Regions from separate parts of the Embleya sp. NPDC050154 genome, predicted to be linked through region 3. Evidence: predicted binding sites of a transcription regulator. Region 3 holds the regulator's gene; each other region holds the start of a gene.
The links. The regulator HrcA, encoded in region 3, represses chaperone genes, less so after heat shock. The targets are predictions, from matches to a motif close to TTNGCACTCNGNNNNNCNGAGTGCNAA.
Positions count from the first base shown of each region.

Region 1: the regulator HrcA is predicted to act here: its motif matches at 7,192-7,218, upstream of groES (co-chaperone GroES).
Region 2: the regulator HrcA is predicted to act here: its motif matches at 4,756-4,782, upstream of groL (chaperonin GroEL).

Region 1 covers NZ_JBITJP010000025.1:25,263-34,895, reverse strand. Annotated here, with positions in the region: gene ACIBSV_RS38635 (transglycosylase domain-containing protein) at 1-1,013, opposite strand, end outside; gene ACIBSV_RS38630 (L,D-transpeptidase) at 1,191-1,811, opposite strand; gene tsaB (tRNA (adenosine(37)-N6)-threonylcarbamoyltransferase complex dimerization subunit type 1 TsaB) at 1,985-2,668, shown strand; gene rimI (ribosomal protein S18-alanine N-acetyltransferase) at 2,800-3,288, shown strand; gene tsaD (tRNA (adenosine(37)-N6)-threonylcarbamoyltransferase complex transferase subunit TsaD) at 3,281-4,324, shown strand; gene ACIBSV_RS38610 (hypothetical protein) at 4,383-4,658, shown strand; gene ACIBSV_RS38605 (polysaccharide deacetylase family protein) at 4,994-5,887, shown strand; gene ACIBSV_RS38600 (methyltransferase domain-containing protein) at 5,875-7,113, opposite strand; gene groES (co-chaperone GroES) at 7,359-7,667, shown strand; gene groL (chaperonin GroEL) at 7,802-9,430, shown strand; gene ACIBSV_RS38585 (SDR family oxidoreductase) at 9,616-9,633, shown strand, end outside.
Region 2 covers NZ_JBITJP010000054.1:4,461-14,093, reverse strand. Annotated here, with positions in the region: gene ACIBSV_RS49925 (ARPP-1 family domain-containing protein) at 1-366, opposite strand, end outside; gene ACIBSV_RS49920 (hypothetical protein) at 363-1,877, opposite strand; gene ACIBSV_RS49915 (Uma2 family endonuclease) at 2,170-2,757, opposite strand; gene groL (chaperonin GroEL) at 2,972-4,597, opposite strand; gene ACIBSV_RS49905 (cold-shock protein) at 5,049-5,252, opposite strand; gene ACIBSV_RS49900 (ubiquitin-like small modifier protein 1) at 5,674-5,952, opposite strand; gene thrC (threonine synthase) at 5,949-7,223, opposite strand; SAM riboswitch class I at 7,240-7,392, opposite strand; gene ACIBSV_RS49890 (glucosyl-3-phosphoglycerate synthase) at 7,585-8,562, shown strand; gene ACIBSV_RS49885 (hypothetical protein) at 8,585-9,550, opposite strand; gene ACIBSV_RS49880 (peptidase inhibitor family I36 protein) at 9,535-9,633, opposite strand, start outside.
Region 3 covers NZ_JBITJP010000005.1:65,117-74,749, forward strand. Annotated here, with positions in the region: gene ACIBSV_RS12335 (dynamin family protein) at 1-135, opposite strand, end outside; gene ACIBSV_RS12340 (hypothetical protein) at 179-1,306, opposite strand; gene ACIBSV_RS12345 (dynamin family protein) at 1,303-3,330, opposite strand; gene ACIBSV_RS12350 (phenylalanine 4-monooxygenase) at 3,643-4,536, shown strand; gene ACIBSV_RS12355 (Uma2 family endonuclease) at 4,654-5,223, shown strand; gene ACIBSV_RS12360 (WD40 repeat domain-containing protein) at 5,253-6,269, opposite strand; gene ACIBSV_RS12365 (DUF3097 domain-containing protein) at 6,409-7,239, opposite strand; gene ACIBSV_RS12370 (MBL fold metallo-hydrolase) at 7,269-8,024, opposite strand; gene hrcA (heat-inducible transcriptional repressor HrcA) at 8,173-9,189, shown strand; gene dnaJ (molecular chaperone DnaJ) at 9,192-9,633, shown strand, end outside.

The DNA of each region.
Region 1 (9,633 bases), on a different contig from region 3:
TCGGTCGTGCGCTTGTCGAACGTCGTGGTGATCGCGTAGCCGCCGGCGTCGAGCCGGTCCTCGTCGACCACGTCGTGGTCGAGCAGGTAGCGCTTGGCCATCTCCACCAGATAGCCGTTGACGCCGGCCAGGTTGGCCGCCGGACGCGGGTCGATCGGCTCCGGGAAGACCATGCCGGCGCGCTGCTCGGGGGTGAGCCACTTCTCCTTGACCATGCCGTCCAGGACGTAGTCCCAGCGTGCGAGCACCCGCCGCCGGCCCGCCTCGGTGGTGTTCCGGACGTCGTTGGCGCTGGGCGCGTTCAGCAGCACCGCCAGGTAGGCGCCCTGCTCGACGGTGAGTTGCCCGACGTCGATGCCGTAGTACGCCTGCGCGGCGGCCTGGATCCCGTACGCGCCGCGGCCGAAGTACACGCTGTTGAGGTAGCCGGTGAGGATCTCGTCCTTGGAGACGGTGCGGTCGAGTTTGACCGAGATGATCGCCTCCTTGAACTTGCGGCCCAGCGTCTGCTCCTGGGTCAGGTAGACGTTCTTGACGTACTGCTGGGTGATCGTCGAACCGCCCTGGAGGCCGCCCGAGCCACCCGCGGCGTTGCGCAGCAGGGCGCGCACGGTGCCGGTGATCGATACACCGGCGTTGGAGAAGAAGGAGCGGTCCTCGGCGGCGAGCACCGCGTGCTGCACGTCGATCGGGATCGCGGCCAGCGGCACGGTCTGCCGGTTGGTGGTGCCGGTGCGGGTGATCTCGCTGCCGTCGCTCCAGTACCAGACGTTGCTCTGCTGCCGGGCCTGGGCGTTGACGGTGTGCGGAACCGGGGTGACCGCGTAGACCAGACCCACGGCGGCGAACAGGCCGGACAGGACCAGCAGGACGAAGGTGAGCAGGTGCTTGAACGAGGGCAACCAACGCCGGAGTCCCCGCCGATTGCTCCGGGGGTAGTCGAACAACCTGCGCCGGGGAGTCGGCCCCTGGACGTCGCCGGGACCGCTCGGACCGGAGGAGTCGTGCGCCACGCCGCCACCATTTCCTCGGTGCCATTGCCCTGACGGGCCCTGTCGGTCAGCCGCGTGTGCCCGATGGGGCTGGTGTGACCGGAGGGATCATCATCCTGATGATATGTGGGCAAAGCACGGGAATCGCCGCTGAATGGGGCAATGGTGGGCGTGGCGTGGTGAATCGGACCCGTGCGGTCAGGGCACCACGATGACGGGTGTGCCGACCGGGGCGAAGGCCCACAGGGCCGCGCCGTCGTCCGGCTTGGAGCGGATACCCGCGCTCTTGGCCGGCGACGTGGAGGCCTTCGGGCGTGCGGTGCCGCTGGGGGAGGGGCCGGGCTTGGCGCCGGTGTCGATCTTGTCCAGCGGAGTGTCCGTCGCGGCGAAGCCGAGCGGGATGCCCTGTACCGCGCCGAAGCGCACCGAGTAGGTGATCCGGAGGTTGTCGCTGCCGGTCTGCGCCTCCTCCTTCTTCAGGGTCACCTGGTACGAGCCCGGTTGCGGCTTGACCGGCGCGTTCGCGACGGGGTATTCGCGCAGCGTGCGGTCGGCCTCGTCGACCAGCCAGACGTGGCTGTCCTTGATCGCGTAGACGACCCGCTTGCCGGTGCCGGAGCCCGCGGGCACCGGCGGCGGTACGTAGACCGGGGGCGCGGTCGCCCCGGACGGGGCGGTGGGGGTCGGCGTGTTCGTGCGCGCTATCCCCCGGTTGTCCGGTGCCGAGTTCGCGGCCTGCGCCGCGAGGAAGCCGACGCCGACCAGTGCGGCGATGGTGATGCCCGCGACGGCCACGCCCGGGTTGAGCCGCTTCGCCATTGCCTTGGGTCCCTCTTCCGCCGTGTGGTGGCCTCCATGGTGCCGGCAGGCACCGCCCGCGCGTTGGAGCCGGGTCCACTTTTCCTTCCCGGCAGCCCGCGGCGCCCCACGCACCCGCGCGTCCCGCGGGCGCGGCGGACGAGAGCACGGCGCGCGGTCGGTAGCCTGGTGCCGTGCTGCTGCTCGCCTTCGACACCGCCACCCCGGCCGTCACGGTCGCCCTCCACGACGATTCCGCCGTCCTCGCCGGTTCCACCCGGGTCGACGCCCGTCGGCAGGGCGAACTGCTCGCGCCCGGCATCGCCGACGTGTTGCGCGCGGCGGGCCGAACCCGCTCCGACGTCACCGCCATCGCGGTCGGGGTCGGGCCCGGGCCGTACACCGGCCTACGGGTGGGCATCGTGACCGCGCTCGCGATGGGCGACGCGCTCGGCATCCCCGTGTACGGCGTGTGCACCCTCGACGCGCTCGCGTACGCGGCCCGCCGGGACGGCACCGTCACCGGGCCGTTCGTGGCGGCGACGGACGCACGCCGCAAGGAGGTCTACTGGGCGCGGTACGACGAAGCGGGTGCGCGCGCGCAAGGCCCGGCGGTGGATCGCGCGGGCGACCTGCCCGAGGACGTCACCAAGCTGCCGGCGGTGGGCGCGGGCGCCGCGTTGTACGCGGGGACGTTCACCGACGCGCGTGCGCCGGAGCACCCGGACGCGGCGGCGCTCGCGGCGTTCGCCGTACGGCGACTGGCGGCCGGGGAGGCCCTGTCGGCCCCCGAGCCGTTGTACCTGCGCCGCCCCGACGCGCAGGTCCCCGCGGGCTACAAGGCCGTCACCCCCGACGGACCGCCGCCCCGGGCCTGACGGTCACCGATCCGCGACGCCGGCCCCACCCCGCCCCGGCACCCCTGCCGGCCCCCTGTCGGTCGCCCCGCCCCGGGCCGGCCCGATCGATCGGGCTCAAGGGGTGGTGGGGCAGTCGATAGACTCCCGGCATGGAATCCGGCCCTCGACTGCGGCGCATGCGGTGGTGGGACATCGAGGCCGTCATGCGACTCGAACACGAACTGTTCGCCGAGGACGCGTGGTCGGCCGGGATGTTCTGGTCCGAGTTGTCCGAGCCCGAGTTGCGCTATTACGTGGTGGCCGAGGACGAGACCGGGGCGCTCGCCGGGTACGCCGGGCTCGCGGTGATCGGCGACGAGGGCGACGTGCAGACGATCGGGGTGCGCCGCGATCGGTGGGGGACGGGCCTGGGCTCGGTGTTGTTGACCGAACTGCTCGATCTGGCGCTCGAACGCGGCTGTCGGGACGTACTGCTGGAGGTGCGCGTGGACAACGCCCGCGCACAGGCGCTCTACGAGCGCTTCGGATTCAAGGGGATCGGCGTGCGGCGGGGCTACTACCAGCCCGCCAACGTGGACGCGCTGGTGATGCGCCGCGATCTCAAGGAACGTCGGGAAGGAACGGCCACCGGTGGCTGACGAACCACTCGTCCTGGGCATCGAGACCTCGTGCGACGAGACGGGCATCGGCATCGTGCGCGGCACCACGCTGCTCGCCGACGCGGTCGCCTCCAGCGTCGACGAACACGCCCGGTTCGGCGGGGTGGTGCCCGAGGTGGCCAGCCGCGCGCACCTGGAGGCGATGGTGCCCACGGTGCGCCGCGCGCTCGCCGACGCGGGCGTCACCATGCGCGACATCGACGCGATCGCGGTCACCTCCGGCCCCGGCCTGGCGGGGGCGCTGCTGGTCGGCGTCGCGGCGGCGAAGGGCTACTCGGTCGCGCTGGACAAGCCGCTGTACGGCGTCAACCACCTGGCCTCGCACGTGTGCGTGGACCAGTTGGAGCACGGCAAGCTGCCCGAGCCGTGCATGGCCCTGCTGGTCTCCGGCGGACACTCCTCGCTGCTCCTGGTGCCCGACATCACCGCCGACGTGCGGCCACTCGGGTCGACCATCGACGACGCGGCGGGCGAGGCGTTCGACAAGGTCGCGCGGGTGCTCGGGCTCGGCTTCCCGGGCGGACCGGTGATCGACCGGCGGGCGCGCGAGGGCGACCGAACCGCGATCGCCTTCCCGCGCGGGCTGACCGGACCGCGCGACGCGCCCTTCGACTTCTCCTTCTCCGGCCTCAAGACCTCGGTCGCGCGCTGGGTCGAGGCCCGGCAGCGGGCCGGCGAGGCGGTGCCGGTGGCCGACGTCGCGGCCTCCTTCCAGGAGGCGGTGGTGGACGTGCTGACCCGCAAGGCGATCCGCGCCTGCAAGGAGAACGGCGTCGAGCACCTGATGATGGGCGGCGGCGTCTCGGCCAACTCGCGGTTGCGCGCCCTGGCGCAGGAGCGCTGCGACGCGGCCGGGATCGTGCTGCGGGTGCCACGGCCGGGCCTGTGCACCGACAACGGCGCGATGGTCGCCGCGCTGGGCGCCGAGATGGTCGCCCGGGACCGGGCCCCCTCCACGCTGTCCATCCCGGCCGACTCCTCGATGCCGGTCACGGTGACCCAGGCGCTGTCGTAGGCGCGGGCGCTCACGCGGAGTACGAGGGTTCGGGAACGGTGGAAACGGGAGAGGCGAGATGGCGATCGCGGCGATGTGGGAGGCCAGGGCCGAGGCCGGCGGGGGAGCGGCGCTGGCCGCGTGGGTGCACGCCGCGGCGCTGCCGGTCCTGGTCGACGCGCCCGGCCTGGAACGGGTCGAGGTGTTCGCCTCCTCCGACGAGCGGGACGGCGACCGGGTCGTGGTGATCGCGCTGTGGACCGGCGAGCCGGTGTCGCTGCCGGACCCCCCGGCCGCGCTGGTCGCCCGCACGCCGCACGCGTGGAGCTTCGAACGGCTCAGCGTCGGCCCCTGACCGGGCGCCGCGTTCGGGCCGACACGCGCGAGTGGGCGTTCCGGTCCGCGGCGGAGATGCCGGTCCGCGTCGGAGTCCGGCGTCCGGTTCCGCGCAACACTCGACCCGCGTCCGACGAGGAGGCCATTCGCAAGCCGGACGCGGGCCGAGTGCCTTGGCTGATGGCTGCGTGCCGCCGCACGTGCCATTGGCCTTGCCGGGAGTGTGCCCAGCTCATCGGCTGCTCAACAGTCCTTCGACAGTCCCTTGAACAGCCCTTGTCCGGACCGTGACAGGCCGCCGCGACGCGTAGCGTGGGCGCGATCGGAGCACACGAACGAAAGGGTCCGGCGACAGTGGCGCATCGAACGGTACAAAAGCGGCGGGGCGCGGCCCGCACCTCGGCCCTGATCGGCCTGGCCGGTGCGCTGCTCGTCGCGCTGACCGGCTGCGGCGGCTCCGACGACACCGCCGCGGTCAAGGGCACCGGCCGGCCCACCGGCGGCGCGTCCACCGACCCGACCAGGCCCACTCCCGCCGCGAAGCCGGACACCCCGGGCGCCGACGCCGCCGCGCTTGCCGCGAAGTGGAACCTGAAGCCGTTCACCCCGCCGCCCGCCCCGCCCGCGGTCAAGCCGATCAAGGCCGGCGGGCCCCAGCCGCCGGTGGTGGACAAGATCCCCACCGAGGAGAAGATCGTGTTCATCACGATCGACGACGGGGCGGAGAAGGATCCCGGGTTTCTCGACATGATGCGGGACCTGCGGATCCCGGTGTCGATGTTCCTCAACGACACCTACGTGCGGCAGGACCCGGAGTACTTCCGCAAGCTCCAGGCGCTCGGCGCCACGGTGCAGAACCACACGCTGTCCCACCCGGACCTCAAGACGCTGGGCGCGGAGGCGCAGAAGCACCAGATCTGCGGTCAGCAGGACCGGCTCGCCGAGATCTACGGCAAGCGCCCGACGCTGTTCCGCCCGCCGTACGGCAACTGGAACGCGACCACGCAGACGGTGGCCGGTGGTTGCGGCGGGATCGACGCGATCGTCAAGTGGCGGGAGTCGATGCAGATCAACGACATGCAGTACGTCGGCGAGAAGAAGCTGCACCCGGGCGACATCATCCTGGCCCACTTCCGCGGGCCCGGTGAGCTCAAGGGCACCACGATGACCGAGATGTTCGGCAACATGCTGCGCAAGATCCAGGCCCAGGGCTACACGGTCGCGCGCCTGGAGGACTACATCGGTTGAGGTCCTCCCGGCCGGTCGAGCACCCCGCCGAGGCCCGGGCCGGTGGGCTGCCCCGGGGACACCGGCTGCCCGATCAGCATCGTGGGCGCGCCCGCCACCCGGGTCAGCAGCACCGTGGCCGCGTTCGGGCCGGTCGGCCCGACCCGGCGGCGGACCTCCTCGGGTTCGACCGCCGAGCCGCGCTTCTTGACCGTGAGGTTGCCGACGCCGCGCTCGCGCAACAGGGCCTTGAGCCGCTTCAGATTGAACGGCAACACGTCGGTGATCTCGTACACGCTCGCGAACGCGGTGGCGACCAGCTTGTCCGAGGCGAGGTAGGCGATCGTCTCGTCCACCAGGTTGCCGTCCACCAACTCGCCCACCTCGGCCACCAGGTGCGCCCGGATCACCGCGCCGTCCGGCTCGTAGAGGTAGCGGCGGACCGGGCCCACCGGTGCCCGGCGAGCCGGGCCCGAGGCCAGCGCGGCGCCGGCGGGCAGCACGGTGGCGCGCAGGCCGCCGCGCGCGAGCCGGCCCCACCACAACACCGCCTCCTTGACGTCGCCGCGATCGGAGACCCACTCGGCCTCCATGCCCTCGGGCACGATCTCGTGCGGGATGCCGGGCGCGACCTTGGCCGCGCCGCACGGCACCCGGGCGGCGAGCGTGGTCAGGAACGAGAACGGCGGCGAGTACGCCCGGGGGTCGAAGGTGCGGCCCCGGGCGGTGCGCCGCGCCGGGTCGATCAGCGCCGCGTCGTACCCGCCCAACTCCACCTCGGTCACGTCCGCGCACTCGACGGTGAGCAGGTGCGCCAAGCCCAGCGCGTCGGCGTTGGCCCGGGCGACCGCGCAGGTCAGCGGGTCCAGGTCGACCGCGTGCACGGCGATCCCGGCGCGGGCCAGCGCGAGCGCGTCGCCGCCGATGCCGCAACACAGGTCCACGGCCCGGTCGATCCCGCCGGCCGCGACCAGCCGGGCGGCCCGGTGCTCGGCCACCGAGGTGCGGGTGGACTGTTCCAGCCCATGGGGTGTGAAGTACATCCGCGCCGCGTCCGCACCGAACTTGGCCCGCCCGCGCTGCCGCAGCCGGGACTGGGTGAGCGCGGCGGCCACCAGCTCCGGCGAGTGCTCCCGACGCAGCCGGGTGGCCAACGACAGCTCTTCGCCGATCTCGTGGTCGGCGAGCAGGTCCAGCAGCGAACGGCCCTCGTCGGTCAGCAGCGCGGTGAAAGCTTCGGTGTGCACGCGCCCATTCTCGCCGAGCGCCGCCGGCCCCCGTCGGGAAGGCCACCGGTATGAACAATGCGGTCCGACGCGCTGAATCTGGCACTCTGGTTGACGGAGTGCTAACCGCCACCTAGTGTCTGTGCTGGCACTCTCCCCATGAGTGTGCCAGTGCGATACGAGCAGGTCCGGCACCCGCGACGACGGATCTGTCCCATCGCCGACAGACATTTTTCCGTGAGATCTCCGAAGGGGGAGGTCGCATCGTGACGACCGCCAACACCAAGGTTGCCATCAAGCCGCTCGAGGACCGCATCGTGGTCCAGACGCTTGAGGCCGAGCAGACCACCGCGTCGGGTCTCGTGATCCCGGACACCGCCAAGGAGAAGCCCCAGGAGGGCGTCGTCCTGGCTGTGGGCCCGGGTCGTTTCGAGGACGGTCAGCGTCTGCCGCTCGACGTGAGCGTCGGTGACACCGTTCTGTACAGCAAGTACGGCGGCACCGAGGTGAAGTACAACGGCGAGGAATACCTCGTTCTCTCGGCTCGCGACGTGCTCGCGATCATCGAGAAGTGACATCGCGCTGACGCGCCGGAACCGGTGACGGTTCGACGACCCCGCCCCGGATCGCCCTGCCTTGTCGGCCGGTGGACCCGGGGCGGAGTCGGTTGTACGACGTCGACTAGCAACCTTTAAGGACGAAGACCCTCATGGCGAAGATCCTCCAGTTCGACGAGAAGGCCCGGCGGTCGCTGGAGCGCGGCGTCAACGCGCTGGCCGACACCGTCAAGGTCACGCTCGGCCCCAAGGGCCGCAACGTCGTGATCGACAAGAAGTTCGGTGCCCCGACCATCACCAACGACGGCGTGACGATCGCCCGTGAGGTGGAGCTCGAGGACCCGTACGAGAACCTCGGCGCGCAGCTGGCCAAGGAAGTCGCGACCAAGACCAACGACATCGCGGGTGACGGCACCACCACCGCGACGGTCCTGGCCCAGGCGCTCGTCCGCGAGGGTCTGCGCAACGTGGCCGCCGGCGCGGCCCCGATGGACCTGAAGAAGGGCATCGACCTCGCGGTCGCCGCGGTATCCGAGCAGCTGCTCAAGACCGCCCGCGCGATCGACGGCAAGGAGGACATCGCCGCCGTCGCCGCGCTCTCGGCGCAGGACCAGCAGATCGGCGAGCTGATCGCCGAGGCCATGGACAAGGTCGGCAAGGACGGTGTCATCACCGTCGAGGAGTCCCAGACCATGGGTCTGGAGCTGGAGTTCGCCGAGGGCCTCCAGTTCGACAAGGGCTACCTGTCGCCGTACATGGTCACCGACCAGGAGCGTATGGAGGCCGTCCTCGACGACCCGTACATCCTGATCCACCAGGGCAAGATCTCGGCCATCGCCGAACTGCTGCCGCTGCTCGAGAAGATCATCCAGGCCGGCGCGTCCAAGCCGCTGCTGATCGTCGCCGAGGACGTCGACGGCGAGGCGCTGTCGACCCTGGTCGTGAACAAGATCCGCGGCACGTTCAACGCCGTCGCGGTCAAGGCCCCGGGCTTCGGCGACCGCCGCAAGGCGATGCTGGAGGACATGGCGATCCTGACCGGTGGTCAGGTCATCGCCCCCGAGGTCGGCCTCAAGCTCGACCAGGTCGGCCTGGAGGTGCTGGGCAGCGCCCGTCGCATCACCATCACCAAGGACGCGACCACCCTGGTCGACGGCGCCGGCGACGCCGCCGCGATCGCGGACCGGGTCAAGCAGATCAAGCGCGAGATCGACGACACCGACTCCGACTGGGACCGCGAGAAGCTCCAGGAGCGCCTCGCGAAGCTGGCCGGCGGCGTGTGCGTGATCCGTGTGGGCGCGGCCACCGAGGTCGAGCTCAAGGAGAAGAAGCACCGTCTCGAGGACGCGGTCTCCGCGACCCGCGCGGCCATCGAGGAGGGCATCGTCGCCGGCGGCGGCACCGCCCTGGTGCACGCCGTCTCCGTGCTCGCCGACAACCTCGGCCAGACCGGCGACATCGCGACCGGCGTCGCGGTCGTGCGTCGCGCCGCGGTCGAGCCGCTGCGCTGGATCGCCGAGAACGCGGGCCTCGAGGGCTACGTCATCGTCAACAAGGTGCAGGAGCTCGGCATCGGGCACGGCTTCAACGCCGCGACCGGCGAGTACGGCAACCTGGTCGACTCGGGCGTCATCGACCCGGTCAAGGTGACCCGTTCCGCGCTGCAGAACGCCGCGTCGATCGCGTCGCTGCTGCTCACGACCGAGACCCTGGTCGTCGAGAAGCCGGCCGAGGAAGAGCCCGCCGCGCACAACCACGGCGGCCACGGCCACTCGCACTAGTTCCACCCGCGACACCTCGCGACACCCCGACGGGCCCGACCGCTTCGCAGCGGTCGGGCCCGTCGGCCTTTCCGGTGCCGGCCCGATCTGCGAGAGTGCCGGGAGCCGTCAACTGACGGACCGTCAGGAGTCGGCCGGGCGACTGCCGTCGAGCGCCGTCGGTCGAGCACCATCGAAGGAGAGACATGGGTACCTACGCGATC
Region 2 (9,633 bases), on a different contig from region 3:
CCGCGGTGCCTCGGGGATCAGCCCGGGCTGGGTCTGCTGGACGCACATCGCCGCGTCGAAGGCGAGCCGATCCGAGGGCTCGACCATGGCGGCGCGCGGCATCGCGTGGTCCTGCGCGCTCTGCTCGACGATCACCGCGAGGTGGCACGGGACCAGCGCGACGTTCGGCGTGTGGTTGACGAAGGTGAGCGTGCCGTAGCCACTCGTGCCGATCCACAGATCGGTCGGGAGCGTCACTGCGGGCGCGTCGCAGGTGTCGCCGAGCAGCGGCAACACCTGCATCCGGCCGACGCTCTGCACCCGACCCAGGGTGCAGCCGGTCAGCAGGTCGCCGATCGGCAGCGCGTCGTGGGCGAGGGTGTTCATCCGGTCACCTCCAGGTGGGCCAGGCGCAGCAGGGCGGGTACGGCGGCGGCCGGGTCGGTGGCCAACATCAGCCGGCACCAGGCGAGTTCGAGAGCCTCGGGACGATGGACGGGGGCGGTGGGCAGGTCCGGCGCGTAGCCGCGCAGGCCGCCCGCCTCGGCCGCGAGCACGGGCGAGAGCTGGACCACCGGCACCGCGACGCCGAGGGTGTGCGCGGCGTCGAGCACCTGCGCGAACCGCCCGGCGGGCGCGTTCTCGTAGCCGTCGCCGATCACCACGATCAGCTCGGCGCCGGTGCGCAGCGCGGCGACCAGGGCCTCGGCCGCCGCCGTGGCGCCGGTGGGTCGCACCAGTCGGCCGTCCGGGGCGCCGCCGATCCACACGTCGTGGCACTCGCCCGCCGCCGCCCGCAGCGCGTCGCGCAGCGCGAGCACCGTGGCGATCGGCCGCAGCGGCTGATCGGCGCCACCGCGCATCGAGGCGGACCCGTCCAGGACCAGGGCGATCCGACGGCCGGCCAGGTCGAGCCCGGCGGCACCGGCCGCGGCCCGCCGATCCAGCGCCGCGGCGACCTCGTCGGTCATCCCGGTCGCGAACGCGTAGAGGTAGAGCCGGACCGCGTCGTAGCGGTCGAGGTCGACCTCGACCTCGACGCCCGCGCGCTCGGCCTGCCGCTGTCCGGCGAGCCGCTGGCCGACGGTCAGCCGATCGGCGGTCAGCGCCAGGACGCGCGCGGGCTTGTCGTCCGGGTGGAATCGGCCGCGCAGCCCTTCGAGCGTCTCCAGCGGCAGTGCCGCGCCCGCGTCCAGGTCGGTGCGGGCGGCTCGATACGCGACCGGGAGCGGCAGCGTGTACGGGCCGTCGGCGCCGAGCACGAACGCGACGCACTCGCGCGTGACGGCGGCGTCGGCCGGGTCGGGCGCCCAGCGGTCGAGCTCGCGGGCTAGGATGCGCAGTTCCTTCGGGTCGAGTTCCGCGCCGGCGAGCTGCTTGGTCAGGATCGAGCGCAGGATGCCGCTCAGCCGCAGACCCCACGCGTGCCGCAGGGCGCCGGCGAGCTTGCCCCGGTAGCGCACCGACCACAACTCCAGTGAGCCGGAGCCCAGGACGCTGCGCAGGATCAGCCGGCGCACCCGCGCGTTGTTGACCCGCCGCTCGGCCAGCAGCCCGAACAGCTTGAGTCGGCGCGGCACGGTCAGCGCGGCCACCGCGTCGTACACGGCGGTGCCGTCGTCCTCGCGCGCGGGCGTGTCGAGCAGGTGCAGCACGCCGAGCTGCCGGCTGCGGTCGGTGGCTCCGGGGGAGCACACCAGACCCGCGTACAACCGCCGGTCCAGTGCGATCATCGCGCGGTGCGCGTCCTGCTCCAAGGCGAGCTGCTCGTCGCGGGTGTTGTAGAAGGAGGCCCGCCCGGTCGCGGCCACGGCGACGTCCAGGAAGCGGACGACGGTGGCGGCGGCCTCGGCGCGGGCCGGATTGTCGGCGCTCAGGGCGCGGGTGATCTCGGTCATCGAAAGGCTCCCCCGTGGGCACCCGGGGCAGGTCGCGGGTCCGGTGTGTGGTCCCCGGACGAACCTGGGACCGCTTCCGACCCATGGGAAACGGCTCTGTACGAACACGCAGTTCCCCGGGTGCGATGGCACGCGACTCCGGGCAGGTCACGGGTCCCGGATAGGGATTCGAACCCCAAGCACCCCAAAAGCGCTTGTACGCCAAGACAGAAGGAACGCGTAGTTCCCGGAGTCGCACCACGAGCCTACGAGCGAGGTGCCGCCGACGCCGGCCAATATCGGTCGAGTCGAATCAGACCCCGAAGAGCGACGTATCGAGGTCGATTCCGAAAGGCTCGGGGATGGTGATCGACTCGCCGATCGATACCCGGAGTTCCCCGTGGTATCTCCTGCCGTCGGGCGCGGAGAAGAGCTTCACGGAAGGACCCTCCTTGTCCCAGCGGTCGATGAGCAGGTAGAGCGGCACCTGGGCCCGGGCGTAGGCCTCGAGCTTGGTTACCCGATCGTGGTCCGCATTGTCCTTGGAGGTGATCTCGGCGATGAGGAGGGCGCACCGTGCCGGGGTCGGCGCCGTGTCGTGTTCGGGATCCAACCCGATGTCGTCGACCGGCATCACGACGACGTCCGGGATGTAGAGCCGAAACATCGGCGCGATACTCACACCGAGCGTTTGGAAGATCTCACAGTTCTCCGGGGTGACCGTAAGCAACGCCCGCTGGAGGCGGGACGCAATCAGATTGTGCGTATTTGCCGGCGGTGGCGACATGACGATGCTTCCCCCCGTGATCTCGGCGCGCCAGCCGTCGGGCACGTCCAGCTCCTGCCACGTGGACACCAGTCGGTGCCAGGTGTCGCTCGCCTCGATCACGGGTGCGGTCATGTCGTCCACCTCATCCACCTCGGTCCGCGCTGTAGCAGGAGCGACGCTATGTGCCGCCCGGAGACCATTTCAGGGTAAGTCGCCACCGCCACTCGAACGAGCGAACACGCTTCGAACACCGCCGCAATCCGTCCCGGGAACGCGAAAGAGGCGGCCCCCCGAAGGGGACCGCCTCTCGCGTCAAGACCGTGCGGGTCTACCGATCCTCAGCGGATCAGAAGTCCATGCCGCCCATGTCCGGAGCGCCGCCGGCCGGGGCCGGGTTCTTCTCCGGCTTGTCGGCGATGACAGCCTCGGTGGTCAGGAACAGCGCGGCGATCGACGCGGCGTTCTGCAGCGCGGAACGGGTGACCTTCGCCGGGTCGATGATGCCCTCGGCGATGAGGTCCACGTACTCGCCGGTCGCGGCGTTGAGGCCGTGACCCGGGGTCAGGTTGCGCACCTTCTCCACAACCACGCCGCCCTCGAGGCCGGCGTTGACCGCGATCTGCTTGAGCGGGGCCTCGACGGCCAGGCGCACGATGTTCGCGCCGGTCGCCTCGTCGCCGTCCAGCTCGAGCTTGTCGAACGCGATGGTCGACGCCTGGAGCAGGGCCACGCCACCACCGGCGACGATGCCCTCTTCGACGGCGGCCTTCGCGTTGCGCACCGCGTCCTCGATGCGGTGCTTGCGCTCCTTGAGCTCGACCTCGGTCGCGGCGCCGGCCTTGATCACGGCAACGCCGCCGGCCAGCTTCGCGAGACGCTCCTGGAGCTTCTCGCGGTCGTAGTCCGAGTCCGAGTTCTCGATCTCGGCGCGGATCTGGTTGACCCGACCCGCGACCTGGTCCGAGTCACCGGCACCGTCGACGATGGTCGTCTCGTCCTTGGTGACGACGACCTTGCGGGCGCGGCCGAGGAGTTCGAGACCCGCGGTGTCGAGCTTGAGGCCGACCTCCTCGGAGATGACCTGGCCACCGGTGAGGATGGCGATGTCGCCGAGCATGGCCTTGCGACGGTCGCCGAAGCCCGGCGCCTTGACGGCGACGGACTTGAAGGTGCCGCGGATCTTGTTGACGACGAGCGTGGCCAGGGCCTCGCCCTCGACGTCCTCGGAGATGATCATGAGCGGCTTACCCGACTGCATGACCTTCTCCAGCAGCGGGAGGAGGTCCTTCACCGAGGTGATCTTCGAGTTGACGATGAGCACGTAGGCGTCTTCGAGGACGGCCTCCATGCGCTCCATGTCGGTCGCGAAGTACGGCGAGATGTAGCCCTTGTCGAAGCGCATGCCCTCGGTGAGCTCGAGCTCGAGACCGAAGGTGTTGCTCTCCTCGACGGTGATGACGCCTTCCTTGCCGACCTTGTCCATGGCCTCGGCGATCATCTCGCCGATCAGGGGGTCCGCGGCGGAGATCGAGGCGGTGGAGGCGATCTGCTCCTTCGTCTCGACGTCCTTGGCAAGCGCGAGAAGCTGCTCGGAGACGGCCTCGACGGCCTTCTCGATGCCACGCTTGAGGGCCATCGGGTTCGCGCCGGCGGCCACGTTGCGCAGGCCCTCGCGTACGAGCGCCTGGGCGAGGACGGTCGCGGTCGTCGTGCCGTCACCGGCGACGTCGTCCGTCTTCTTCGCGACCTCCTTGACCAGCTCCGCACCGATCTTCTCGTACGGGTCCTCGAGCTCGATCTCCTTGGCGATGCTCACACCATCGTTGGTGATGGTGGGCGCACCCCACTTCTTCTCGAGCACGACGTTGCGGCCCTTGGGGCCCAGCGTGACCTTGACGGCGTCGGCGAGCTGGTTCATCCCGCGCTCGAGGCCGCGGCGCGCTTCCTCGTTGAACGCGATGATCTTGGCCATGTGGTGAAGTCCTCCCAGAACGGGGGTGAGTGCCGGACCGCACAGGTGCCCGCGACGGACGACCCGACCACCGCGAGGATCCCTCCCTCACGGGTGCCGAGCCTCACCGGCTCGGTCCGTTTCTGTCACTCTCACATCCAGAGTGCTAACGCCAATGATTAGCACTCGACCATGCCGAGTGCAAGCGCAACGGCCGGTCCCGACCCGTCCGCGCACACCCCCGCGCGTGTCGCACGAAGCGCGGGTCCGCACGGCCGCACGTACAACGACCGGGGCCCGGCCCCCGCATGGCGGGAAGGCCGGGCCCCGGTCGCTGATCACACCCGATACGCATCCGATCCGACCATCGGACAACAGGCCGGACGAGAGATCGGGACAAGTGTTGTGCTGCGATGTGTCGTGCAGTCCGTGGTGTGGACCGTTTCAAGCAGAGGAGCGGATGCCCCCTGGTTCAGGCGGTGACGCGGACCATGTCGGCCTGCGGCCCCTTCTGCCCCTGCGAGATCTCGAACTCGACTCGCTGCCCCTCCTCGAGCGTCCGGTACCCGTCCATCTGGATCGCGCTGTAGTGGACGAAAACGTCCGCACCACCGTCGACCGCGATGAAGCCGTACCCCTTCTCCGCGTTGAACCACTTGACGGCGCCCTGAGCCATTCCTAACTCCCCTGTTACTGGCCCTTTCACGGATACTGCACGCCGCAGCTCCGGGTTCGTATCCAGAAGGACCCGGCCTTCCGCTACGACCGCGGCTGAATGTATCCGGACGGATGCCCGGAGCAACAGGTCAATCGGACGAGAATTCCCGAGTGAATAAAGCTCGCATTCTTCGTGAATCACCAGGAAAGCCGTATTTCAATACGTCAGGAAAACGACTTTCGATACATATCGGGTGTGATCTCGACCACGGGTTTACCGACGCAACGCCGCCAAAGCGGGGAAATGGACCCGGGTAAACACGTGTAACGCACGTCGGCCGGGGAGAGAGGAAATCCGCCGCCCGGTGCTCCGGACGGCGGATTTCTCGGTTCCGTTTCGTGATCCGTGCCGATGAAGATCGACAAGGTCGCCTATCGCGTCAGCAACCGCCGGCGACCGCCGGGATGATCGAAACGCTGCCGTTGTCGGGGATCGTGGTGGCGAGACCGTCCGCGAAGCGCACGTCCTCGTCGTTCACGTACAGATTCACAAAGCGGCGCAGCTTGCCCTCGTCGTCGAGGATGCGTGCGCGAATTCCGGTGTGGTCCTTTTCCAGGGCGTCCAGGACCTCGGCGAGGGTGCTTCCCTCGACGGACACCTCGGCCGCCCCACCCGTGTAGGTGCGCAGGATCGTCGGGATGCGAACGGAGACGCTCATGCCAGGCCGGCCTTTCGGAAGGATTCCAGAGTGGGTCGAATGGTCGCGGTGGCGCCGGTGGTCGGCGTGACCGCGTCCAACGTCTTGAGGCCGTCGCCCGTGTTGAGCACGACCGTCTCGGCGTCCGGGTCCAGCGCGCCGGACGCGAGCAGCTTGCGCAGGCAGCCGACGGTCACGCCACCGGCGGTCTCGCCGAAGATGCCCTCGGTGCGGGCCAGCAGCTTCATCGCCTCGACCACCTCGGCGTCGGTGACGTCCTCCACCGCGCCGCCGGTGCGCTTGCACACGTCCAGCACGTACGGGCCGTCGGCCGGGTTGCCGATCGCGAGCGACTTGGCGATCGTGTCCGGCCGCACCGGGCGGATCACGTCGTGGCCGGCCTTCCACGCGGCGGCCACCGGGGAGCACCCGGTGGCCTGCGCGCCGAAGATCTTGTACGGCGCGTCCTCGACCAGCCCCAGCGCGATCAGCTCGCGGAAGCCCTTGTCGATCTTGGTGAGCTGCGAACCCGACGCGATCGGGATGACGATCTGCTCGGGCAGCCGCCAGCCGAGCTGCTCGGCGATCTCGTACGCGAGCGTCTTGGAACCCTCGCCGTAGTACGGCCGCAGGTTGACGTTGACGAAGCCCCAGTCCTCACCGGCCGGGTCGCCGATCAGCTCCGAGCAGAACCGGTTGACCTCGTCGTAGGTGCCCTCGATGGCGACCAGCTCGCCGCCGTACACGGCCGCCGTGACGACCTTGCCGGCCTCCAGGTCGGAGGGGATGAACACGCAGCTCCGCAGGCCCGCCCGGGCGGCGGCGGCACCCACCGCGCCGGCCAGGTTGCCGGTGGAGGAGCAGGAGAGGGTGGTGAAGCCGAACGTGCGCGCGGCCTCGACGGCGATCGCGACCACGCGGTCCTTGAAGGAGTGCGTCGGGTTGCCCGAGTCGTCCTTGACGTGCAGCTTCGCGATGCCCAGCTCGCGGCCCAGGTTCTCGGCGCGGACCAGCTTGGTGAAACCGGGGTTCAGATTGGGCCGGGACGCGACGTCCGCGGACACCGGCAGGAGCGGCGCGTAGCGCCAGATGTTCTGCGGGCCGGCCTCGATCTGCTCACGTGTGACGGTGCCGAAGTCGTAGGCCACCTCGAGCGGGCCAAAACAGGACTCGCAGGCGTACTTGGGACCCAGTTCGGTGCGTTCGCCGCACTCGCGACACGACAGCGCGACGGCCGGACCGAAGGAGGTGGAGGTGGCGCTGGTGGAACGGGTGGCGGTGGGTGTCGCCATGGCGAGGGCCTTTCTGTCCTCATCTTTACCCGTGGGGTTCCACGGGCCGGACTTGGCACCTGTCCGATCCGCCGGTGCTCGCTCGCGCCGAAAGCGCGTCACGAGGAATGACGATCGGATGGTTGCCGGGGCTTCAACGGGCCGTTCCCTCTGCCCCTCTGGATGAGCTGCTATGGCGGTGGACACACCCTTCGCGAGGTGGCCGGTCCGCGTTTGTCCGGCACGACGTGCGATCGTCGTTACCGGTGACGACGACTGTAACCGAACCGGTGCCGCGTCGATCATCCGGTCCACCTCGCGAGACGATGGAGGGTGGCCGTGACCGAGGCCGGAACACCGGCGACGACAGGGGATTTCGAACGTGCAGCCCGAGGTGAGCGCCTGGCTTCGACGACGGTCCTCCGTCGCCGCGGACTGGCCCGTCGACAAGCTTCTTGACGCCAAACGAGACACTCGGGTCAGCGTCGTCCTGCCGGCGTTGAACGAGGCGGCGACCGTCGGGGACATCGTCAAGGTGGTCCGCACCGAGCTGATCGAGCGCGCGCCGCTGGTGGACGAACTGGTCGTGGTCGACTCCGGATCGGTCGACGACACCTCCCGGATCGCGGCGGACGCGGGCGCGCGGGTCGTGCACCGCGACGACATCCTGCCCGCGATCCCGGCCGTGCGCGGCAAAGGCGAGGTGTTGTGGCGCTCGCTCCTGGTCACCGACGGCGACATCGTCGCGTTCGTGGACGCCGACCTCAAGGACTTCTCGGCCGACTTCGTCACCGGAATCCTCGGCCCGCTGCTCACCGACACCTCGGTGCAACTGGTCAAGGCGATGTACGACCGGCCGCTGGAGATCGGCGACACGATCGTGCCCGCCGGCGGCGGCCGGGTGACCGAGTTGGTCGCGCGTCCGCTGCTCAACCTGCACTGGCCGGAACTCGCCGGTTTCGTCCAGCCGCTCGGCGGCGAGTACGCGGCCCGCCGCTCGTTGCTGGAACAACTGCCCTTCCCGTGCGGCTACGGCGTCGAGACCGCGATGCTCGTGGACACCCTGCGCCTGGTCGGCCTGGACGCGATGGCCCAGGTGGACGTGGGGGTGCGCCGGCACAACCACCAGGACGAGGCCGGGCTGGGCCGGATGGCGGCGGAGATACTCCAGGCCGTCGAGCGCCGGCTGCGGCGCGGCCCGAACGGCGCGCACCCGGTCGAGCTGAGCACCGCGCTGACCCAGTTCGAGCGGGACGAGGGCGGTTTCCGGCTGCGTACGCACGACGTCGCGGCCCGGGAGCGGCCGGCGATGGCGACCGTGCCCGCCTACCGCGCACGAACCCGCCTGGTCGAGCGCTGATCGCCGGGCGGGGCCGGCGGGCTCAGTTGCCGAGCACCTCCGCGACCTTGCGCACGGTGTTCTCCCGGGCCGCCCGCACCCGGGTCAGCGCCGCGGCCTCACGCTCGATCGCCTGTCGCTGATACGCCACGTCGACCGCGTACCAGGTGCCCGCGACGTTGTGCTCGGCCCGGCAGGCCACCGTCGCGGTCGCCGCCGCGATCTCGCGCGCGCTCGGCACGGGCGTGTCCCAGGCCGGATCGCCGCCCGCCGCCAACGGATCGGGGTAGTCGAACCCCTTCCCCCGCATGCACGTCGACCACAGCGCGAGCACCTGCCGTACCCGAGGATCCGCGCGCGAGCGCTCGAACGACTCCACATCCAGCCGGCTCGGCAGTGCCGCGCGCTCCAGCGCCGGATCGACGCCGAGGGCGAACCGCGCCTCTCCCAGGCAGCCCGGTCCCGGCCGATCGCTGCCCTCGGTCGGCGCCGGCGGCAGCCCGTCCGCCGCCGCGGCGCCGTACAGCGCCACCTCCAGCTCGCGGCCCAGGGCCGGTGCGCTCGGCTTGTCGCCCGCCTTCGCCACTCCCGGCGGCCGAAATCCCCAGCCGGCCACCTCGACCGGGTCGCCCACCCCGTACCGGCGCTCGGTGCGCGAGCGCAGCACCGGTTCGGTGTCCGCCGTAGCGGGGGTCGGATACGTCAGGCCCAGCCGGCCCAGGCAGGCCCGGATCAGCACCTGTTCGGCCGCGGTCTGCCGGGCGCGCTGCTCCGGGGTCGGCAGGTAGGCCGCGATCGGCAGGTCGAGCCGGGCCACCTCGCCCGCCGGCGGGACCGCGCCCGGCGGCGGGAGCGACGGGTCGGCGCGGCCGGGCGCCCGCGCCGCCGGGTCCGCGCGCTCGCCGCTCGCGGTGCACCCCGCCGACGCGGCGCACAACACGACGCCCAGCACGACGCCCACCAGGACGGGGCCCGGGACGCGGCGCGGGCGCACTACTGCGCGGTCCAACTGCCCGACGCGTTGTTGTTCTTCAGCGCCGGATCGAGATTGGCCGTGGACTTCGGACCGATCTCCTGCACCGGGCCCTGATA
Region 3 (9,633 bases):
CACCGACTCCATGGTGACCCAGCCGCGCAGCTCGTCGCTGCGGTGGATCCCGCTCAACAGGCCCGCGACGCCGGGGCGTCGGCGCGGCTGTACCTGCGCGGCCTGGCGCAGCACGTGTTCACGATCGAACGACATGTGTGGTCCCTACTCCCATCGAATCCGTTGTGATGTCGAACGATCAGGCGTGCGTCGGGTGTGCCACGATCATCGTGGTGTCCCGGTCCTGCCACGCGTTGACGAAGTCGGCCAGCGGGATCGGCTCGGTCTGGCCGAACGGCGCGCCGGAGTCGTTGAGCAGGACGTAGACGGATCCGTCGGGCTGGGTGTCGATGCCGGTGACCCACACGGCGTGCCCCATCGTCGGGTCCTGCTCCAGCGGCGCCCCGGTGTTCGGGTCGTGCACGGGGGACCAGATCTCCTGCGCGTCCAGGGCGACGATGACCTGGTCGCCCTTCTCCAGCGCGTCGAGCATCTGGCGCATGTCGGCGCCCGGAACCATGTCCGTGTCCACACCGTGCATTTCCAGCAGCTTGCCGATGTCGTCGGTCCTGGTGCCGGTCTCGGGGTCGTAGATGCCGGCCTGCTGGGCCTCGGTCATCAGCGCGTTCTCGTCCAGCGGCACGCCGGTGAGCTTCTCCAGGATCATCCCTTGGGAGACCACCGCGCAGCTCGTCGGGCTGGTCTGCTGCTGCCAGTACTGCGCGTCGCCCACCGGGTCGCCGAAACCGTCGAACTGGGCCGGTGTCCAGTTGTCCGGCGCGTGGTACTCCCAGTTGCCGCTTCCGTCGTCGACGGCGCCCCACTGCGGGCTGACGCCCTGGCCGTGGTCCGCGGCGGGCCCGGGGTCGTAGCCGGCCGGGTCGGCGTACGGGTCGGAGCCGCCGTACGGGTCGCTGCCGTAGGGGTCGCCGTACGGGTCGGCGTAGGGATCGCCGTAGGGATCGGCGTACGGGTCGTTCGCGTAAGGGTCGTTGGCGAGCTGGTCGTCGCGCCACTGCTGACTGGGCGTGGCCGGGGGCACGTTGCCGTCGTTCGGGTCGAACATCTGCGGGTCGTACATGTCGATCTTGCCGTCGCCGTCGCTGTCCGCGTGGAACGGGTCGTAGTTCGGGTCGTGCAGCGGATCGAAGTTCGGGTCGGTATACGGCAGAGTGGAGTTGGGGTAGGCGCCGTTGGACTCGCCGCCCGCGTCGGTCTCCCACAGTGGTGCCGCCCCGACAGTGCCCCCGTCGGCGGTGTCCAGCGTGTCGATGGTGTCGTCGGAGACCATCGCGAACAGGTCGTCGTCGTGCGTGTAGTCGCTCATCTGCCGAATTCCCCCCGGCGTGTGAGGCGCTCGCGTTGGCTGTTCACCGTGCCGCGGCGCCGTTCCGTCTGCCTGTCCGCGTCCTGCAACAGGCTTCTGCGAGCCGCGAGAATATCCTCACGGCGGTGATGCTCGGCCACCATCTCGGCGACCGCCGCCTCGTACCTGGCCCGATAGCGGTCCACGTGGCGAGAGACGTCCAGCGAGTAGTGCGTCGTCGCCGCCCCGACGGCCTCGTCGATCTGTCGGGACAAACCGTCGGCGACGGTTCGCAGTGTCTGATGCATTTCGGCGCGTGCGTGGTTCCGCAGGGCCGTCATGTCGGTGGATGCGAGTGAATCGGCCACTTTGGCCATGAAACCGCCGAATCCGGCTCGGCCCGACGGGGCTCCCGGATCGCCGTTCCGGCCGCCGCCGAACCACTGGTCCAGGGCGCCGCCGATCCGCGCGCCGGGCGTCCTGGGGGCGGTCGGATCCAGGCGCACGGCGCGGATCTGCTGGGTCACGCCGGTGACCGAGTCCTGGTAGGCGCGCATCGCCGCGTCCGCGAGCTGATGCCCGGTCAGCACGGTGACCCGGTCCGGGCCGTCGGCTCGGGCGATCGCGCCGAGCTTGCGATAGGCCGCCTCGAACGCGGTGTCCGCGGCGGCCCGCGCGCTCTCGGCCGCGGTCGCCAGCGCGCCGGTGACCGCCTGCTGCACGATGTCGCCGATCCGGGGCAGGCCCTGCCGGATCAGCTCGGGCGCGCGGACGCCGATCACCGCGCGCAGTTCGTCCGGGGTCTCCGCGCCGTCCAGGGCGTGGTCGATCTCGGCGCGGGTGTAGCGCCACCACTGCGGCGCCATGCCGCCGACGGCCTGCTGGGCGCGCTGGGCACCGGCGCCGAGCAGGCGCGCGGTCTCGCCGTGTTGGGCCCGGACGAAGGCGGCCATGTCGGCGATCCGGGCACCGGCGAGTTCGCTCTCCTCGGCGTCGAGCCGCTGTTCGGCGAGGGTCACCTCGCGGCGCAACTCGTCGAGCAGGTCCTCCAGCAACCGCAGCAGGTGGTCGGACACCGCGACGATGCGTTGACGCTGCATCAGGTCCCGGAGTCGGGCCAGTGTGCGCGGGAACTCCTCGGCCCAGTAGGCCTGCTCGGGGCCCCGCAGCGGTCGGTTGCCGGCCAGCCGGACCACCGGCTCGGCGGCAACCGGCTCGACGACCGGATCGGCCACGCCCAACATCCGGGCGAACCGCCCGCGGACGTGGGCGAGCAGGTCGTCCCGCTCGTCCTCGTCGATGTGGTCCATCTTGGTGACCAAAATGATGCAGCGGCGCAGTTGTCCGGGATCGAGCGCGTCGGTGAGGAACTCGGCCAACGACACCGGCGACGGCGATGTGGACGCGGTCAGCACCGCCGCGACGTCGGCGATGTCGCGCATCACGGCGCGGGTGATCTCGGTGTGCCCGGCCCGGGCGTTGGTGCCGGGTGTGTCGATGATCACCAGCCCGTCGCGCAGCGCGGCGGCGGGGTGGCGCACCTCCAGGCTCTGTACGTGCGGCGCGATCGCCTCGTCGGCGGTGAGCAGGCGCAGGACGCCGGCCGTGTCCTCGGGCACGACCACATGCGGTGCGAGGTCGGCGAGCATGCCGCCGAGCGGGCTGGCCGCGCCGGTGTATCGCCCGGAGGGATACACGTAGCGGATCCCGTGGCCGCTGAAGCGCACCTCGACGGCGAACTCGTCGCCGTGCGTGATCCTGGTCGCGGCGCCGGTGGTGGGCAGCGCCGACGTGGGCAGCAGGTCCTCGCCCAGCAGCGCGTTGATGAAGGTGCTCTTGCCGGCCGAGAACTCGCCGATCACGGCGAGGTAGTAACGGTCGTCCCGCAGCCGGGTCTCGATCTCGCGGATCCGTGCCGTCAGTTGTGCCAGGCGCTCCTGGTCGCCGACGATGCGACGGACCATCGCGAGCGCGAAATCCAGGTGATCGGAGGTCTCGGTGAGCGCCTCGACCACATCGCGTCGTTGTGCACGATCCCCGGCCATGCCGCGAGAATCCACCACCGCGCCCCCTCCCGACGGTGCCCTCCCCGATGTACGGGCGATCCTGTCACGCGGGCCCGAATCCCGTCTCGATGGATCGAAAGCGGATTCGGGTCGGGCGACGGAACGGCTGTGCCTCTTGTGTGACGGCCGTCCGGATGATGCGATGAGGGCGCCGAGGCGATCCCTCGCACCTGCTCCACGTCGTCACCCAGTCGGCCTGACCGGTCGAAATGGTATGTAAGCGGCGCATAATGGTCGCGTGGGTGTCTCGGCTCGTCCGGCGAGTCGATTCCGATGCGATCAGGAGATGGCATGTTCGAGGAGGCCCAGTATCTGGCCCCGGTCACCCGTAGGGCCGACGGCGGAGTCGAGGTCGAGCTGTCCCGCAGCCACCCGGGATTCGCGGACGCGGTATACCGCGAGCGCCGGAACCGGATCGCGGAACTGGCCCTGGACCACCGGCGTGGGGAGCCCATCCCGGAGGTGGAGTACACCGAGGAGGAGCACGAGGTCTGGCGCCTCGTCTCGCACGAGCTGTCCGTATCGCACGCGGAGTACGCGGTCGCGGACTACCTGGAGGGCACCGCGCGGCTGAAGCTGCCGACGGACCGGATCCCCCAGTTGGAGGAGGTCAGCGGCGCGCTTCAGCCGCTCACCGGCTTCCGCTACCTGCCCGCGGCCGGCCTGGTCCCGCTGCGTGACTTCTACGGGTCGCTGGCCGACTCGTACTTCCACTCGACGCAGTACATCCGGCACCACAGCGTGCCGCTGTACACGCCCGAGCCGGACGTCGTCCACGAGGTGATCGGCCACGCCAACATGCTCGCCTCGGACCGCTTCGCGGCGCTGTACCGGGTTGCCGGCGAGGCCGCCCGCCGGGTGGAGAGCCGCGAGGCCCTGGAGTTCGTCTCGAAGGTCTTCTGGTTCACCCTGGAATTCGGCGTCATGCACGAGGCCGGCGCGCTCAAGGCCTACGGCGCGGGGATCCTGTCCTCCTACGGCGAGATCCGCGAGTTCCGCACCGTCGACATCCGCGACCTGGACCTGGTCGCGATGGGCACGATGCAGTACGACATCACCCACTACCAGGACATCCTGTACGCGGCCCGCTCGATGACCCACCTGGAGGACGTCGTCGGCACCTTCTGGGCGACCTGCACCGACGACTCGATCGCCGCCCTGACGGCCTCGGCGAAGACGCCGTAGCACCCCGATCGCCCTTGGTTCACTCGTGCGGGTGACCAGGCCCCCAAACGCCCGGTCGCCCGCACGAGTGCTTCCTTATGCTCGCGTCGACTACGGAAGGGGTTCAGAATGTCGGCTATGGCACACGAGATCCCCGCGCAGGAGGACGTCATCCTGGACGGCTTCCTGGCGTTGGACACCCCCCTGGGCTTCCGCGCCGAGCTGATCGAGGGGGAGATTGTTGTGACGCCGCCGCCGCTGGGGGACCACGAGCACATCATTGCCGAGTTGGTGGATCAGATCGCGGCAGGCGCCGAGACACCTATGCATTTTTCCGGGAACAAGGGTCTCAGGGTCGACAGTGCCGGTGCCCTCCCGAGCAATCACGTCATTCCCGACGGCACGTTCGCACCCAGGGCCCTGAGCCTGTTTCGCGGGGCGGAATCGTGGATGCCCTGCACCGGCGTAGCCCTGGTCGTGGAGGTCACGTCACAACGAGCCGAGATCGACCGAGAGGCCAAACGCCGCAGTTACGCACGTAGTGGGATTCCGTTGTACCTACTCGTGGATCGAGAGCGGGGCAAAGTGACGCTGTTCTCCGAACTAGAAGGCGACGACTACACGTTGCTCCAAACGGGACCATTCGGTAAGGAGATCGAACTGCCCGTCCCATTCTCGATGACGTTGGATACCTCGAACTACGTATGAAACGCAGGAAGGTGCGTACGGCGCGTGCTTTACACCCGCCGTACGAAGACTCGGCCGAAGTCGCCGCCGGTGGCCAGGAGGGTGCCGTCGGCGGAGAAGACGAGGCGGCGCACGCGTTGGTCGTCGTAGCCGGGCAGGGCCCGCGCGTCGGCCTGGCGCAGGTCCGCGTCGTAGATGTGCAGCGCACTCGTGCGATGGCCGCCCACCGCGAGCCGACGGCCGTCGGGGGAGTAGGCCCACGCGTAGCAGGTGCCCCAGCCGTTCGGGTGGTGCGGATTGTCGAACTGCCAGGCCGGCTCGCCCGTTTCGATCGAGATCGCGAACGGTCCGTGCACCCGGCCCCGGTTGACCACGAGCAGCGTCTCGCTCGGGTCGAAGCCCAGTTCGCCGATCTCCCACGCGAGCGGCACCCGCGCGGTCAACCGGCCGGCCGCCACGTCCCACACCTCGACCTCGTTGGTCGGATCCTCCGTCGCGTCCCGATGCCCGTAGACCACGCCGCGACTCACCCGCCACACCGCCAACAGCCGGCCCGACGCGGACAGCGCCGCGCCGCGGCACTCGGTGGTCGGCGACGCCGTCGACACCTCGCACACCGGCTTGCCCGCGCCGTCCAGCACCTGCACCAGGTCGCCCGCGTCGAAGACCACGAGCCGCTCGCGGGCCGTGTCCCAGGACGGCTGCACCACGTACGGATTGAACAGCGCGTCCTCGAACTGCCGGTAGCAGGCCAGTTGTTCCTCGCGTCCCGTGTCGAGGTCGAACCGGCGGGTCGCGCCGCCGATCGTGTAGACCACGGCCGTTCCGCCGGCGTCGAACAACACGCCGCCGATATCGGTCAGCCGCTCGGCCGCCGGCACGGCGTGCACCGTGCGCCGCTCCCCCGTGGCCACGTCCACCAGTCGGATCGCGCCGTCGTAGCCGACCACCACGGTGTGCCCGTCCGGGTGCAGGTCCAGCCCCCGCGACGAGGTCTTGCCGGGCGGCAGGAACTCCAACACCACCTCGTCCTCGGCCCCGCCCAGCCGGACGAAGCCGGCCCGCATCGCCTTGTCCGCCTCCCGCCGCAGCGCGAGCAGCGCCGCTCCGGCATCGGTGAAATCCCGGCTTGGGGCCGGCCGAGCCCGGCAGCACGAGCGTGACCTGTTCCTGTCGCATCCGAGCACGCTAGCGCCGGCCCGGGACTCACACCTCGGACGGCGCCGTCACGAAGTCGATCAGCTCCTCCACCCGTCCCAGCAGCGCCGGCTCCAGGTCGCGGTACGAATCCACCGCCGCGAGAATCCGACGCCACGCCCGCGGCGGGTCGACCGGCCAGCCGAGCGCCGCGCAGACCCCTTCCTTCCACGGGACTCCGCGCGGTACGTCCGGCCAAGCCGCGATGCCCACCGACGCCGGCCGGACCGCCTGCCACACGTCGATATAGGGGTGTCCCACCACGAGCACATGGTCGCCGGTCACTCGCGCGGCGATCCGGCTCTCCTTCGAGCCCGGCACCAGGTGGTCCACCAGGACGCCCAGCCGTCGATCCGGACCCGGCCCGAACTCGCGTACCAGCGACGGGAGATCGTCGATGCCTTCGAGGTATTCCACGACCACGCCCTCGATCCGCAGGTCGTCGCCCCAGACCCGCTCGACCAACTCGGCGTCGTGTCGGCCCTCCACGTAGATCCGGCCCGCCCGCGCGACCTTGGCCCGGACACCCGCCACCGCGACCGAACCCGACGCGGTCCGCCCGGGGGCACGCGCGGGCCCCGGCGCGCGCGGCCGGACCAGGGTGACCACCTCGCCGTCGATCAGGAACCCGCGCGGATCCATCGGGAAGACCCGCAGCCGCCCGTGCCGGTCCTCCAGCGTGACGGTGAACCCCTCAGGGGTCTTCTCCACCCGGACCACCGCGCCACAGAAGCCGGTGGACGCCTCCTCCACCACCAGATCGCGATCGGCCGCGACCTCCGGGACGGGCTTGTCCTTCTTCCATCCCGGGATCAGCGACTCGGGTCCGTAACTGCGCATGACGGTGACGCTAGCCGGGTGACGGTCCGTCAGTCCGGTACGACGCGCCCGGCGGCGACGTCGGCCAGCCACCGGTTCTGCCGGATCACGAACTCCGTGTCGACCACCGCGCCGTGTCCGGGCAGCCAGACACTCGCGTCCAGCGCGCGCACCCGGGCCAGCGAATCGCTCCACTCGGCGGCGAACGCGTCCGAGCCGAACAGCGGCGGTCCGCTCTCCTCGACGATGTCGCCGGCGATCAGCACACCGCAGTCGGGCACGTGCACGACCAGGTCGTGATCGGTGTGTCCGCGGCCCGGCGCGTACAACACCACCCCGCGCCCACCGAGGTCCACGGTCACCGGCTGCTCGCGGGCCACCAGCCGGGTCGGCGGCACGATCCGCGCGGCGTTCATCAGATCCGGGTCGAAGCCGTGCGAGATGCCGCTCGCGCGACCGGCCTCGGCGTACCGCTCCAGATAGTCCGGCAGGTCCGCGTGGCCCCAGACCTCGGCGTCGGGGAAGGCGCGCAGCACCTCGTCGTTGCCGAAGCAGTGGTCGAAGTGACCGTGCGTGTTCACCACCGCGACCACCCGGTCGGGCAGGTCGTGCGCGGGCAGCTCACGAGCCAGCGAGGCCAGCAGATTCGCGGCCTCGTGGTCGTGCGATCCGGTGTCCACGAGCAGGATCCCGTCGCGTCCCGTGACGACCGCCACATTCAGCTCCAGGCCGGGCAGCCGACGGCGCAGGACGCCCGGTCCGATCGGCTCCCAGGTGGCGTGTTTCGGCTGTTCGGCGCGTACCATGCGTCAACCTTGGCACGGACTCAGGGGTACGGTCCGGATCGGGTGACCCGTACACTGGCACTCGGCGGGACGGAGTGCCAACCAGCGTGACGAACCGCCGCGAACGGGACAGGCAACGGGCGGAACAACGGGTCAGGAGGTGCGCACCATGCTCGACGATCGCAAGCAGGACGTGCTGCGCGCCATCGTGCAGGACTATGTGGCGACCCAGGAGCCGGTCGGCTCCAAGGCGCTCGCGGACCGACACAACCTCGGGGTCTCCCCGGCCACCATTCGCAACGACATGGCCGCGCTGGAGGAGGAGGGCTACATCACGCAGCCCCACACCAGCGCCGGCCGCGTGCCCACGGACAAGGGCTACCGGCTGTTCGTCGACCGGCTCGCGGGTGTCAAGCCGCTGTCGGGCGCCGAGCGCCGGGCGATCCAGACGTTCCTGGCCGGCGCGGTGGACCTGGACGACGTGGTGGGCCGGACGGTGCGGCTGCTCGCGCAGCTCACCCATCAGGTGGCCGTCGTGCAGTACCCCTCGCTGACCCGCTCGACGATCCGGCACGTCGAGCTGCTCACCCTCGCGCCGACGCGCGTCATGCTCGTGCTGATCACCAGCACCGGCCGAGTCGAGCAACGGGTGATGGACACCCCCGGCCCGGTCGGCGAGAACCTGCTCGCCGACGTGCGCGCGCGACTGAACAGCCGGATCACCGGCAAGCGGTTCGCCGATGTGCCGTTGCTGGTCCAGGACCTCGCCGAGCCGTTCACCGCCGAGGAACGGCCGATCGTGGCGGGCATCCTGGCCACGCTGCTCGACACCCTGGTCGAACACAAGGAAGAGAAGGTCGTCCTGGCCGGGACGGCCAACCTGACCCGCTTCGGTATGGACTTCCCGAACACGATCCGCCCGGTCCTGGAGGCACTGGAGGAACACGTCGTGTTGCTGCGCCTGTTGGGCGAGGCGACCGACCCGGGCATGGTCGTGCGGATCGGACACGAGAACATGCACGAAGGACTGGCCGCGACCTCGGTGGTCGCCGTCGGATACGGCAGTGGGCAGGAAACGCTGGCGAAGCTCGGGGTGCTCGGGCCGACCCGAATGGACTACCCCGGAACGATGGGAGCGGTGCGCGCCGTGGCACGGTACGTCGGACAGATCCTCGCGGAGTCGTAGAGTTGGCTACCGATTACTACGAGGTCCTCGGGGTGCGGCGGGACGCCACCCCGGAGGAAATCAAGAAGGCCTTCCGCCGGCTGGCTCGGGAGCTGCACCCGGACGTCAATCCGGACCCGAAGACGCAGGACCGGTTCAAGGAGATCAACAACGCCTACGAGGTCCTCTCGGACCCGCAGAAGCGGCAGATGTACGACCTCGGCGGCGACCCGCTGTCCTCCGGGGGCGGCGCGGGCGGCGGCTTCGGCCAAGCCGGCTTCGGCTTCAGCGACATCATGGACGCGTTCTTCGGCCAGGCCAGCCAGCGCGGTCCGCGCTCGCGCACGCGCCGCGGCCAGGACGCGATGATCCGGATCGAGATCACCCTCGAAGAGGCCGCGTTCGGCACCACCCGCGAGATCCAGGTGGACACCGCCGTCACGTGCAACACGTGCAACGGCGAGG